One region of the Streptomyces sp. NPDC020362 genome, then DNA from elsewhere that is predicted to be linked to it. Evidence: riboswitches for the same ligand, from Rfam matches in the RefSeq annotation. Region 1 holds a riboswitch; each other region holds the start of a gene.
The links. Region 1 has a riboswitch for thiamine pyrophosphate ahead of AB0H32_RS03450 (thiamine ABC transporter substrate-binding protein). Riboswitches for the same ligand answer to the same signal wherever they lie in the genome.
Positions count from the first base shown of each region.

Region 2: another riboswitch for thiamine pyrophosphate. It lies ahead of thiC (phosphomethylpyrimidine synthase ThiC); the one in region 1 lies ahead of AB0H32_RS03450 (thiamine ABC transporter substrate-binding protein).
Region 3: another riboswitch for thiamine pyrophosphate. It lies ahead of thiO (glycine oxidase ThiO); the one in region 1 lies ahead of AB0H32_RS03450 (thiamine ABC transporter substrate-binding protein).

Region 1 is NZ_JBFAET010000004.1:138,225-142,497, forward strand. Features, by position in the region: gene AB0H32_RS03440 (hypothetical protein) at 354-668, shown strand; gene rlmN (23S rRNA (adenine(2503)-C(2))-methyltransferase RlmN) at 794-1,900, shown strand; TPP riboswitch at 1,925-2,032, shown strand; gene AB0H32_RS03450 (thiamine ABC transporter substrate-binding protein) at 2,114-3,196, shown strand; gene AB0H32_RS03455 (iron ABC transporter permease) at 3,286-4,273, shown strand, end outside.
Region 2 is NZ_JBFAET010000010.1:88,208-92,480, forward strand. Features, by position in the region: gene thiC (phosphomethylpyrimidine synthase ThiC) at 218-2,020, opposite strand; TPP riboswitch at 2,013-2,186, opposite strand; gene AB0H32_RS07210 (YibE/F family protein) at 2,258-3,745, shown strand; gene AB0H32_RS07215 (SsgA family sporulation/cell division regulator) at 3,840-4,273, opposite strand, start outside.
Region 3 is NZ_JBFAET010000158.1:11,079-15,351, forward strand. Features, by position in the region: gene thiE (thiamine phosphate synthase) at 1-269, opposite strand, end outside; gene AB0H32_RS36035 (Rv2175c family DNA-binding protein) at 359-724, opposite strand; gene AB0H32_RS36040 (FAD-dependent oxidoreductase) at 920-2,152, opposite strand; TPP riboswitch at 2,366-2,477, shown strand; gene thiO (glycine oxidase ThiO) at 2,475-3,653, shown strand; gene thiS (sulfur carrier protein ThiS) at 3,650-3,862, shown strand; gene AB0H32_RS36055 (thiazole synthase) at 3,866-4,273, shown strand, end outside.

The sequences.
Region 1 (4,273 bases):
TCAGCAGAGGGCGTCGTTACACGTTTTCGCGTAAGACCGAGCAGCACTTGACGGCACCTGTTGACGGCAACATGGGTGCACGCCGCCGTATCCCGAGAGGCGCCTGCGCGCGCTACACGCCGAGGCTCGGCCCAGAACGTCCGGCTCGTCGGTCAGCAGAGAGAACTCCTCAAGAGGTGGTCCGCCACCAGGAGGCGCCGACGCCAATGTCGGCACGGCTGATGGCAACACCCACGGACGGCGACGGCCCGCGGCAGCTCGTCGCGGGGGTGACGGAGAGCTGCGGGGCCAGTCCGCTGGAGGTGTGCCCGCATCCTCTGAGTCCCCGGTGACCGAGGCGTCAGAATCTAGCGATGGATGAGTATGCGTGGCCCACGGGCCGTAAAGCGCCGGCCGCGGACGCGGTGCTGGAAAGCTGGCCGGCAACCGTCGCGACGCTGCCCGTAGGAAGCCGGATCACCGGCGAGGTCATCGGTCGCCAGCCCTTCGGGATCTTCATACATATAGATGGCGTGCCGAACGCCATAGCGCTGGCGGAGATCACGTCCATGCCGCAGGGGATGGACCTCCCGGCCCTCGGGACCTTCGTCAGCGGTGAGGTCTTCTGGCACGCGCACAACCGCCAGGTCAGAGTCCGGCTCGACGAGTGGCTGGCAGCCGACGAGTGATCGCCCCTGGGCCGTCTCTGGGCCGTCCGAAGCCGCTCAGCAGCGACCGGTGACGCCTACTAACGACAGTCGTAGCGAGCGACTCCCGCAGGTCACCCAATTGGATCTGCGACACTGATACAGCCATGCCTAAGCCCGGAGAACTCACTTTCGTCGCCCCGCGCGGAGCCAAGAAGCCGCCGCGGCACCTTGCCGACCTCACGCCTGCCGAGCGCAAGGAAGCGGTGGCCGAGATCGGCGAGAAGCCGTTCCGTGCCAAGCAGCTCTCGCAGCACTACTTCGCGCGGTACGCGCACGACCCCGAGCAGTGGACCGACATCCCGGCCGGCTCGCGGGACAGGCTGCGCGAGGCGCTGTTCCCGGAGCTGATGTCCGTCGTCCGGCATCTGTCGACCGACCAGGGCACGACGCGCAAGACGCTGTGGCGGCTGTTCGACGGCACGCTCGTCGAGTCCGTGCTGATGCGCTACCCGGACCGGGTGACCATGTGCATCAGCTCACAGGCCGGGTGCGGGATGAACTGCCCGTTCTGCGCGACGGGGCAGGCGGGGCTCGACCGTAATCTGTCGACCGCGGAGATCGTCCATCAGATCGTGGACGGGATGCGGGCGCTGCGTGACGGCGACGTCCCCGGTGGGCCGGCGCGGCTGTCCAACATCGTCTTCATGGGGATGGGCGAGCCGCTCGCCAACTACAAGCGCGTGGTGGGGGCCATCCGCGCGCTCACCGATCCCGCACCGGACGGCCTCGGGCTGTCCCAGCGCGGCATCACCGTGTCGACCGTCGGACTGGTGCCTGCCATCCACCGGTTCGCCGACGAGGGCTTCAAGTGCCGGCTGGCGATCTCCCTGCACGCCCCCGACGACGAGCTGCGCGACACCCTCGTCCCCGTGAACACGCGGTGGAAGGTGCGCGAGGTGCTGGACGCCGGGTTCGAGTACGTCGAGAAGTCCGGGCGCCGCCTGTCCATCGAGTACGCCCTGATCCGGGACATCAACGACCAGGCCTGGCGCGGTGACCGGCTCGGGCGGCTGCTCAGGGGCAAGCCCGTGCACGTCAACCTCATTCCGCTGAACCCGACGCCGGGGTCGAAGTGGACCGCCTCGCGCCCCGAGGACGAGAAGGCGTTCGTGGAGGCGATCGCCGCCCATGGCGTGCCGGTCACCGTCCGGGACACCCGGGGCCAGGAGATCGACGGGGCGTGCGGTCAGCTGGCGGCCACCGAGCGGTAATCTGGCCACGTCAACCACATCTTCATATTCCGACAGGGGAGCGCCACAGCGCTGAGAGTGCGGCAATCGGGCCGCAGACCCTCTGAACCTCGCCCAGGTCATTCTGGGTAGGAAGTTCGGTCTCCACTCATGCTGTTGCGCCCTGCCCGGATCCTTCCCGAAGGACCGGGCGGGGCCGCGTTCTTCCTGGCCAACCCCCAGGAGGACATTCACGTGCACACCAAGACCCTCGTGGCCGCGGCGGTCGGCCTCGGCCTTCTCACCTTGTCCGCGTGCGGATCGACGGACACCAAGAGCGCCACGGACTCCAAGACCGTGACGCTCGTCAGCCACGACTCGTGGAAGGTCTCCAAGAGCGTGCTCAAGGACTTCGAGAAGCAGTCCGGGTACAAGGTGCGGGTCCTGATGGGCGGCGACGCCGGCCAGGCCGTCAACAAGGCGATCCTGACCAAGGACAACCCGCAGGGCGACGTCTTCTTCGGCGTCGACAACACCCTGCTGTCCCGGGCCCTGGACAACGGTCTCTTCCAGCCGTACACGGCGAAGGGCCTCGCGACCGCCGGTGCCGCCTACCAGCTCGACCGGGACAAGCACCGGGTCACGCCCGTCGACTACGGCGACATCTGCGTCAACTACGACAAGGCCTACTTCAGCGAGCACAAGCTGACCCCGCCGCAGACCTTCGCCGACCTCGCCAAGCCCGAGTACAAGAACCTCCTCGTCACCGAGAACGCGGCCACCTCCTCGCCCGGTCTCGGCTTCCTGCTCGGCAGCGCCGCGCAGTACGGGACCGAGAGCGGGGGAGGCTGGCAGGGCTACTGGAAGAAGCTCGAGGCCAACGGCGTCAAGGTCGTCGACGGCTGGGAGCAGGCCTACTACCAGGAGTTCTCCGGTTCGTCCGAGGGCAAGAAGGCTGGTGGCGACCGGCCGCTCGTGGTGTCGTACGCCTCCTCCCCGCCCGCCGAGGTGATCTACGCCAAGAAGCGGCCCAGCACCGCCCCGACCGGCGTCGCGACCGGCACTTGCTTCCGGCAGATCGAGTTCGCCGGGCTGCTGAGCAACGCGAAGAACACCAAGGGCGGCAAGGCGTTCATCGACTTCCTGCTCTCCAAGGAGTTCCAGCAGGACATGCCGCTGAACATGTTCGTGTACCCGGTGGTGAAGGGCGCCGCGGTGCCCGCCGACTTCACCAAGTACGGGCCGGCCGCCAAGAACCCCGAGACCCTCGCCCCCGCCAAGATCGCCGCCAACCGTGACCAGTGGGTCAAGTCGTGGACGTCGCTCGTACTGAAGTAGGGGCCGAGCCAGCGGACGAGGCGGCGGCCGGCGCAGCGGACGAGGCGGCGGCCAGGAGGCGGCGCGGGAGCGCGGCGCGGCTCGGGCTCATGGCCCTGCCCGTCGCGTTCTTCGCCGTGTTCTTCGCCTGGCCCGTCGCCGCGATCGTCGCGCGCGGGCTCAAGGTGGACGGTGTCTGGCAGTTCGGGCGGATGACGGACGTCGTCACCCAGCCGGACATCCGGCACGTGCTGTGGTTCACCACCTGGCAGGCGCTCGCCTCCACCGCCTTCACGCTGTTGCTCGCCCTGCCCGCCGCCTATGTCTTCGCCCGCCTCGACTTCCCCGGCAAGCAGGTGCTGCGGGCCGTCGTCACGGTCCCGTTCGTACTGCCGACCGTCGTCGTCGGCACCGCCTTCCTGGCGCTGGTCGGGCGTGGCGGACTGCTGGACGAGCTGTGGGGCGTGCGGCTGGACACCACGGTGTGGGCGATCCTGCTGGCGCACGTCTTCTTCAACTACGCCGTCGTCGTGCGCACGGTCGGCGGACTGTGGGCCCAGCTCGACCCCCGGCAGGAACAGGCCGCCCGGATGCTCGGTGCATCGTCCCTGCGGGCCTGGCGGAAGATCACCCTGCCGGCCCTCGCGCCCGCCGTGGCCGCCGCCGCACTGATGGTGTTCCTGTTCACCTTCACCTCCTTCGGTGTGGTGCAGATCCTCGGCGGGCCCACCTTCTCCACCCTCGAAGTGGAGATCTACCGGCAGACCTCCGAGGTGTTCGACCTGTCCACGGCCGCCGTGCTCACCCTCGTCCAGTTCGTCGCGGTGGGCGCGATCCTCGCCGTGCACGCCTGGACGGTACGGCGGCGGGAGACCGCCCTGCGCCTGGTGGACGCCTCGGTCACGGCCCGCCGGCCGCGCGGGGCCGGGCAGTGGGTGCTGCTCGCCTCGGTCCTCGTCACCATCGCCCTGCTCCTGGTCCTGCCGCTCGCCGTGCTCGTACGGCGCTCCCTCGACGCGCCCGGTCTCGGCTACTACCGGGCGCTGACGAACGCGGACGGCGGCACGTTCCTCGTGGCACCGCTGCACGCCGTGTGGA
Region 2 (4,273 bases), on a different contig from region 1:
GCAGAGAGGCCCGACTGCCCACGGCCGCGGCCCCTTCGGCTTCTGCACCATGCCCTCCTCGATCTCCGCCCGGCTGCCCCCGTGTTCGCACCGGATGTCCTGCGAGACCGGCTCTGACACGCAGCTGTGGACCTCTGTGGAGCGGCGACGGTCTGACAAGAACGCCACCCGGGACAGCTGTCGCGCCGTCCCGGGTCAGCGCCTTGCGAGCCGCGTATCAGTCGGCGATCGGCAGATACACCCGGTTTCCCGCCTCGGCGAACTCCTTCGACTTCTGGAGCATCCCCTCCGCGATCTCGTCCTGCGACGCCCCCTCGGACGCCGCGCCCCCGAACCGCTCCGTGATGCTTTGGCTGATCTTCATGCTGCAGAACTTCGGCCCGCACATGGAGCAGAAGTGGGCCGTCTTGGCGGGCTCGGCCGGCAGCGTCTCGTCGTGGAACTCCCGTGCCGTGTCGGGGTCCAGCGCGAGGTTGAACTGGTCCTCCCACCGGAACTCGAAGCGGGCGTCGGACAGCGCGTCGTCCCACTCCTGCGCACCCGGGTGCCCCTTGGCGAGGTCGGCTGCGTGGGCCGCGATCTTGTAGGTGATGACGCCGGTCTTGACGTCGTCACGGTTGGGCAGGCCCAAGTGCTCCTTGGGAGTGACGTAGCAGAGCATCGCCGTGCCCCACCAGGCGATCATCGCGGCACCGATGCCGGAGGTGATGTGGTCGTACGCCGGCGCGACGTCCGTGGTCAGCGGGCCGAGCGTATAGAACGGAGCTTCATCGCAGATCTCCTGCTGAAGGTCGATGTTCTCCTTGATCTTGTGCATCGGGACGTGACCGGGGCCCTCGATCATCGTCTGTACGTTGAAACGCTTGGCGATCTGGTTGAGTTCCCCGAGGGTGCGCAACTCCGCGAACTGCGCCGCGTCGTTGGCGTCCGCGATCGAGCCCGGCCTGAGGCCGTCGCCCAGCGAGTACGTGACGTCGTAGGCGGCGAGGATCTCGCAGAGTTCCTCGAAGTTCTCGTACAGGAACGACTCCTTGTGGTGCGCCAGGCACCAGGCCGCCATGATCGAGCCGCCGCGCGAGACGATGCCGGTCTTGCGGTTGGCGGTGAGCGGGACGTACGGCAGGCGCACGCCCGCGTGGACGGTCATGTAGTCCACGCCCTGCTCTGCCTGTTCGAGGACCGTGTCCTTGTAGATCTCCCAGGTCAGTTCCTCGGCCTTGCCGTCGACCTTCTCCAGCGCCTGGTAGAGCGGCACCGTGCCGATGGGGACGGGGGAGTTGCGCAGCACCCACTCGCGGGTGGTGTGGATGTTGCGGCCGGTGGAGAGGTCCATCACCGTGTCGGCGCCCCAGCGGGTCGCCCAGGTCATCTTCTCCACCTCCTCCTCGATGGAGGACGTCACGGCGGAGTTGCCGATGTTGGCGTTGACCTTCACCAGGAACCGCTTGCCGATGATCATCGGCTCGATCTCCGGGTGATTGACGTTGGCCGGCAGGACCGCGCGGCCCGCCGCGATCTCCTCGCGGACCACCTCGGGCGAGACGTTCTCCCGCAGGGCCACGAACTCCATCTCCGGCGTGATCTCGCCCCGGCGGGCGTAGGCGAGCTGCGTGACCGCCTCGCCGTCACGGCCGCGACGCGGCTGGCGCGGACGTCCCGGGAAGACCGCGTCCAGGTTGCGCAGCCCGCCTCGCGGCGAGGTGTGCTTGATCCCGTCGTCCTCGGGACGGACGGGACGGCCGGCGTACTCCTCGGTGTCGCCGCGGGCGATGATCCAGTTCTCCCGCAGGGGCTGCAGGCCCCTGCGGACGTCGGTGTCGACGAGTGGATCGGTGTACGGGCCCGAAGTGTCATACAGCGTGACCGACTTCCCGTTGGTGAGGTGCACCTGGCGGACCGGCACGCGCAGGTCGGGGCGGGTGCCCTCGACGTACGCCTTGTGCCAGCCGATGGACTTCCCGGCCTCCTGGGACTTCTCGTCCTGGGCGGAGGCAGGCGTGCGTGCGTCCTTGTTGGTCATGAGACCTACTCCCTACGCCGGCATTACCCGGTAACAGGTTCGGCGGTCGACGCAGCGGTTTCCGTCTGCCGATGTTTCCCGTGAAAGTTCGTTCCACGTGAAACATCGCGAATACGGAGGTCAGCGCCCTCTCAGCCCGGTGCTCCGAGCTCCCGCGTGTGCAAAGGTGCCTCCACGCTAGCGTCAATTCGGGCGCGGTGAACAGGGGGCCCCTGTCGTTCTTGCGATGATCTGGCGGTGACCACGACGGAGCAGTACCCGTACCCGCCTCCTGAGCCGCCGCGCCGGGGCGGCTCAGGAGAGGGCGGCGGACACGGCCATGACGGCCACGCGACCGGTGACGGACACGGCCAGGACACCAGGGCGGCGCACGGGCACGGACACCCGCACGCCCCGGGGCCGAGCGGCGGCCACGGCCATGGCCACTCGCACGGGCACAGCCACAGCCATGGACCCGCCACGCCTGTCTCCAAGCATCTGCGCAAGGTCATCGCGGCGATCCTGATCCCGTTCACCGCGGCGGTCGTCGTCGGCCTGGCGGTGCTCTGGCCCGGGGGAGCGCCGCCGCACGAGCGCACCGGCGTCGGCTTCGACCGCCAGACGCAGCGGGCCACGGTCGCCCAGGTGGTCGAGGTGAGCTGCAAGTCGGTGAACGCCTCGGGGGGCTCCTCGGCCGGCGACCCCTCCACCGCCGAGGGCAACTCGGCGCAGCAGGAGGCGAAGGGCACCTGCAAGAAGGCGATGGTCCGGGTCGACACCGGCAAGGACAAGGGCCGTACCTTCACCGAGATCGTGCAGCCGGACCAGTCGCGGCAGCTGCACCAGGGCGAGAAGGTCGTGGTCGCCTACGAGCCCTCGGCGCCGAAGGACCTGCAGTACTCCGTCACGGATGTGGACCGGAAGTTCCCGATGGCACTGCTGGCGGGGATCTTCGCGCTCGCCGTCGTGGTGGTGGGCCGGATGCGCGGTGTCATGGCGCTGGTCGCCCTGGCCGTGAGTTTCATGGTGCTCACGTTCTTCATCCTGCCCGCAATCCTGCAGGGCTCGAACCCGCTGCTGGTGGCCGTCGTCGGGTCGAGCGCGATCATGCTCATCGCGCTCTACATGTGCCACGGGCTGTCGGCTCGCACGTCGGTCGCGGTGCTCGGCACGCTGGTCTCCCTGCTGCTGATCGGCATTCTCGGCTCGGAGTTCATCGATTGGGCCGCGCTCACCGGCAACACGGACGACAACACCGGTCTGATCCACGGTCTGTATCCGTCGATCGACATGAGCGGTCTGCTCCTGGCCGGCGTCATCATCGGTTCGCTGGGCGTCCTGGACGATGTGACAGTGACCCAGACGTCGGCGGTCTGGGAGCTTCACGAGGCCAACCCGGCGATGGGCTGGCGCGGGTTGTACCGGGCGGGCATCCGCATCGGCCGCGACCACATCGCGTCAGTGGTCAACACCCTGGTCCTCGCCTACGCCGGTGCCGCGCTGCCGCTGCTGCTACTGTTCTCGATCGCGCAGAGCAGCGTGGGCACCGTGGCCAACAGCGAACTGGTGGCCGAGGAGATCGTGCGCACGCTGGTGGGGTCGATCGGCCTGGTGGCCTCGGTCCCGGTCACCACCGCGCTCGCCGCCCTGGTGGTCTCGGCCGACCGGCCCGGACCGGGCACGGCCCCCGCAGGGGCCCAGCTCGCCCCGGCGCGCGGCGGCAGGGGCCGGCGCCGGAAGCGGTGACCCGGACCCAACCCCGGGAACCCACAGGAGAAGCGTTCCTGCACGGTCTCAGGCGGCCATACGGAGCGCCCGGCGCCCCGTTGCCGTGGCCTCTTCAGCCTGCGCTCTGTTCCTCGGCCAGAATCCTGTCCAGGGCCTCGTCGAGATGCGCGTCGAAGTCGGCCAGCGCACCCTCCTGGCCGAGCGGCACCAGCTTGTCCGTACGGTCCAGGAAGGCCACGAGCGGCGGCGCCGAGGAGCGGAACAGGGCCTGGTCGCCCCCGACCTGAAGCCGGATCAGCACCTCGCCCAGCAGCTCGGAGTCGGCGGGTGCAATGTGCACGTCCCCCTCGCCGCACGGCCGCCCCACCCCGTCGATCAGCAGCTCACGACCGAAGGCCCAGGTCACCGGGGCGTCACCGGGCAGATGGAAGGTCAGCCGCACGGCATAGGGATCACAGGTCTCGTACCGCAACTCCACCGGAATGCGGAAGGAGAGCTCCTCCGACACGAGAAAGCTCATCATGACCTCTGCCTGTACGGATTCGC
Region 3 (4,273 bases), on a different contig from region 1:
TGGAGGACGCCGGCGCCGGCGGCGTGGGCGACGTCGGCCCGGTCGTTGACCGCGAGCAGCTTGCCGTGCCGGGCGCAGGCGTCGGCGAAGACCTTCAGGTGCTCCAGCTCCTCGGCGGCCTCCATGCCCTTGTCGCGCAGCTGGACGATGTCGACACCGCCGGCCAGGACCGCGTCCAGGAACTCGGGGAGATCGCCCTGCCGGGTGCGGGCGTCCGTGCAGAGGTACAGGCGGGCGCCGGCGAACCTGCTGCGGGCGGTGTCGGACATGGGTGGATCCCCCCGTGGTCGGTGTCCATGGGCGTGCGAGGGGTGGCGTACGGACCGTGGCCGGTACGCCACCCGTGGTGCGGGTCGGCTCAGACGGCGAGCGCCTGGGCGCGGCGCTTCACCTCCGTGCCGCGATTCTCGCTCAGTGCCTGCGCGGGGGTGCCGGGCAGGGTCGGGTCGGGGGTGAAGAGCCACTCGATCATCTCTTCAACCGTGAAGCCGTCGTCCCTCAGGAGCGTCAGGGTCCCGGACAGGCCCTTGACGACCTTGTCCCCGTCGATGAAGGCGGCGGGGACGTGCAGCGCCCTGTTCTCGCCTCGGCGTACGGCGACGAGCTGGCCCTCCTTGACCAGCTGCCGCACACGCGTCACCTCGACGCCGAGCTGTTCGGCGATGTCGGGGAGGGTGAGCCAGGCGGGGACGAGAGCATCGATCTTTGCGTCAATCTCGGTCACGGAACCTAGCCTGCCATCCGCCACTGACAGTCGGAAGTCAGGCCGGTCCACGTGGCGCTGCGCGGGTGGTGCCGGGCGCGGCGAGGAAGAGCCGGAATCGGGGCCGGAACGGGGCCGCCGAGCGGCTGCGGCACCGTTGTGGCTGGTCACGCAATTCCCCGCGCCCCTTCAGGGCGCTGCCCCCTGGGGCGCTCGTCAGTCGGCCGTGGCGTCCTTCAAGGGGCGGGCCGGGTCGGCCAGGGTGTCCGCGTCCATGCGGCGGCCCGCCTCGATCAGGCGCCGCCCCTGGGCCAGGTCGCGCGGCCTGCCGACGGCCAGCAGGGCCACCAGCCGGTCCTCGCGCAGCCAGCAGACGGTCCAGGCCGGGCCGGCCGGGTCGCCGCGCCACACCAGGCGGTCGGCCGCGGGATGGTGCCCTGCGTACTGGACGAACCGGCCGAACTGCTCGGACCAGAAGTACGGCACCGGGTCGTAGACCGTCGGGGTCCCGCCCAGGATGTTCGCGGCGACCGTGCGCGGCCCCTGCAGGGCGTTGTCCCAGTGGTGGACCAGCAGCCGGGCGCCGTACCGGGCGGAGGGGAAGGAGGCGCAGTCGCCGACGGCGTACACGTCCTCGGCCGAGGTGCGCAGGTGGGCGTCGGCCGCGACCTCGCCGTGGGCGCCCAGCTCGATGCCGGAGCCGGCCAGCCAGGCGGTGGCCGGGCGCGCGCCGATGCCGACCACGACGGCGCCCGCGGGCAGCCGGGTGCCGTCGGCGAGCACCACGGTGCCGGGCTCGATGCGCTCCACGCGCGCGTGGGTGCGCAGCTCGGCGCCGCTGTCGGCGTACCAGGCGGTCATGGAGGCGGCGACCTCGGCGGGCAGCGCGCCGGCCAGCGGGCGGCCGGCGGCCTCGACGACCGTCACCGCACAGCCCGCCTCCCGGGCCGCCGTGGCGAACTCGGCGCCGATCCAGCCGGCGCCGACGACCACGATGTCGTGCTGCCGGGCGAGCACAGGCCTAAGCCGTTCGGCGTCGTCCAGGGTGCGCAGCAGGTGCACACCGGGCACGCCCTCGGTGCCCGGCAGCCGAATCGGTTCGGCGCCGGTGGCGAGGACCAGGACGTCGTAGCGCACGGGCCCTGCCCCGGTGTCCAGCTCGTGGTCGCCGGGACGCACGCCCAGCACCTCGCAGCCGAGGCGCAGTTCGATGCCGAGCGAGTCGAAGTCGACGTCGAAGGCCGAGCCCTCGGACGTGCCGAGCAGCACGGCCTTGGACAGCGGCGGCCGGTCGTAGGGCTGGTGGGGCTCGGCGCCGATCAGGGTCACGGTGCCCGTGTGGCCCTGTTCCCGCAGGGCCACCGCGGTCTGCACCCCGGCCATGCCCGCGCCCACGACGACCACGCGCCGCCCCTGTGCCGTGCCCTGGTGTGGTGTCTGCTCGCTCACCCGATCACCATAGACAACTGACAAATAGTCAGTCAGCGGGCGTGCTCAGTGACCTGTTGCACACCACTCTTGGCGGTGCCGGCCGCACCGCCGCCGGGCTGCGACCTGCGGCTCCGTCCGCCCCGGGGGCCGGGACCGGTCCCCCCGGCGAGCGGGCCACGGGCCGGGGCTCCCTTACGGGTGACGAGCGCTGCGGGCTAGGGTGGCCCCCGTACAAGCACTCGCGGGAGCCCGGACGCACCGGGCTGAGAGGGAGGCTGGCGGCCTCCGACCGTACGAACCTGATCCGGGTCATGCCGGCGAAGGGAGGGGCTGGACGCCCATGTCGTCACGTACGTCCGACGTCCTCGTCATCGGGGGCGGAATCATCGGCCTGGTCACGGCCTGGCGTGCCGCGCAGCGCGGGCTCGCCACGGCCGTGGTGGACCCCGAGCCCGGCGGCGGGGCCGCGCGGGTCGCGGCGGGGATGCTGGCCGCGGTCACCGAACTGCACTACGGCGAGGAGACGCTGCTCGCCCTCAATCTGGAATCGGCCCGCCGCTATCCGGACTTCGCGGCCGAGCTGACCGAGCTGACCGGCCACGACCTCGGGTACCGCCGCTGCGGCACGCTCGCCGTGGCCCTGGACGCCGACGACCGCGCCCATCTGCGTGAGCTGCACGATCTGCAGCAGCGCTCGGGGCTGGAGTCGGAATGGCTGTCCGGGCGGGAGTGCCGGCGCCTGGAGCCGATGCTCGCGCCCGGGGTACGCGGCGGGCTCCGGGTCGACGGCGACCACCAGATCGATCCGCGGCGGCTGGCATCGGCCCTGGTGGCCGCGTGCGAGCGGGCCGGGGTGGCGTTCCACCGGTCGTGGGCCGAGCGGCTCGACATCGCAGGGGACCGCGCCGTCGGCGTCACCACGGCGGACGGCACCGGGCTCGGCGCGGCGCAGGTCGTGCTCGCGGGCGGGAGCCTGAGCGGGCGCCTGACGGGCGTCCCCGAGGCCGTGCTGCCGCCGGTGCGGCCGGTGAAGGGTCAGGTGCTGCGGCTGACCGTGCCCCCGCGGTACGCGCCGTTCCTGAGCCGTACCGTGCGGGCCGTGGTGCGCGGCAGCCATGTCTACCTGGTGCCCCGGGAGAACGGCGAGCTGGTCGTCGGCGCGACCAGCGAGGAGCTGGGCTGGGACACCACGGTGACCGCGGGGGGCGTGTACGAGCTGCTGCGCGACGCCCATGAGCTGGTGCCGGGCATCACCGAGCTGCCCCTGACCGAGACCCGGGCGGGACTGCGCCCGGGCTCCCCCGACAACGCGCCGCTGCTCGGCCCGTCCGGCCTGGACGGGCTGCTGCTGGCCACCGGGCACTACCGCAACGGTGTGCTGCTCACGCCGGTCACCGGGGACGTGATGGCTCAGCTGCTGACCGGCGGGGAGCTGCCCGAGCAGGCCCGTCCGTTCACTCCCGGGCGCTTCTGCGCCGCACCCGCCGACCGGACCGCCCCCATGGAGCAGCCCGCATGACCGTCTCCGTCACGATCTCCGTCAACGGGGAGCACCGGCAGGTCGCCCCGGGCATCGCGCTGGACGTCCTCGTCAGGACCCTCACCGTGGCGCCCTCCGGCGTCGCGGCCGCCGTCAACGAAACCGTCGTCCCGCGCGCGCAGTGGCCGCTCACCTCCCTCTCCGAGGGAGACCGCGTGGAAATCCTCACCGCAGTGCAAGGAGGCTGAACCATGGCCGACGATCCCTTCGTCCTCGGCGGCCTGCCCTTCGGCTCCCGGCTGATCATGGGTACGGGCGGTGCGCCGAGCCTGGACGTCCTGGAGCGGGCGCTGGTCGCCTCCGGCACCGAGCTGACCACCGTGGCGATGCGGCGGGTCAATCCCGAGGTGCACGGCTCGGTGCTGTCGGTGCTGGAGAAGCTGGGCATCCGGGTGCTGCCGAACACGGCGGGCTGTTTCACCGCCGGGGAGGCCGTGCTGACCGCCCGGCTGGCCCGGGAGGCGCTGGGCACGGACCTGATCAAGCTGGAGGTCATCGCCGACGAGCGGACGCTGCTGCCGGATCCGGTGGAGCTGCTGGATGCGGCGGAGACGCTGGTCGACGACGGTTTCACGGTGCTGCCGTACACCAACGACGAT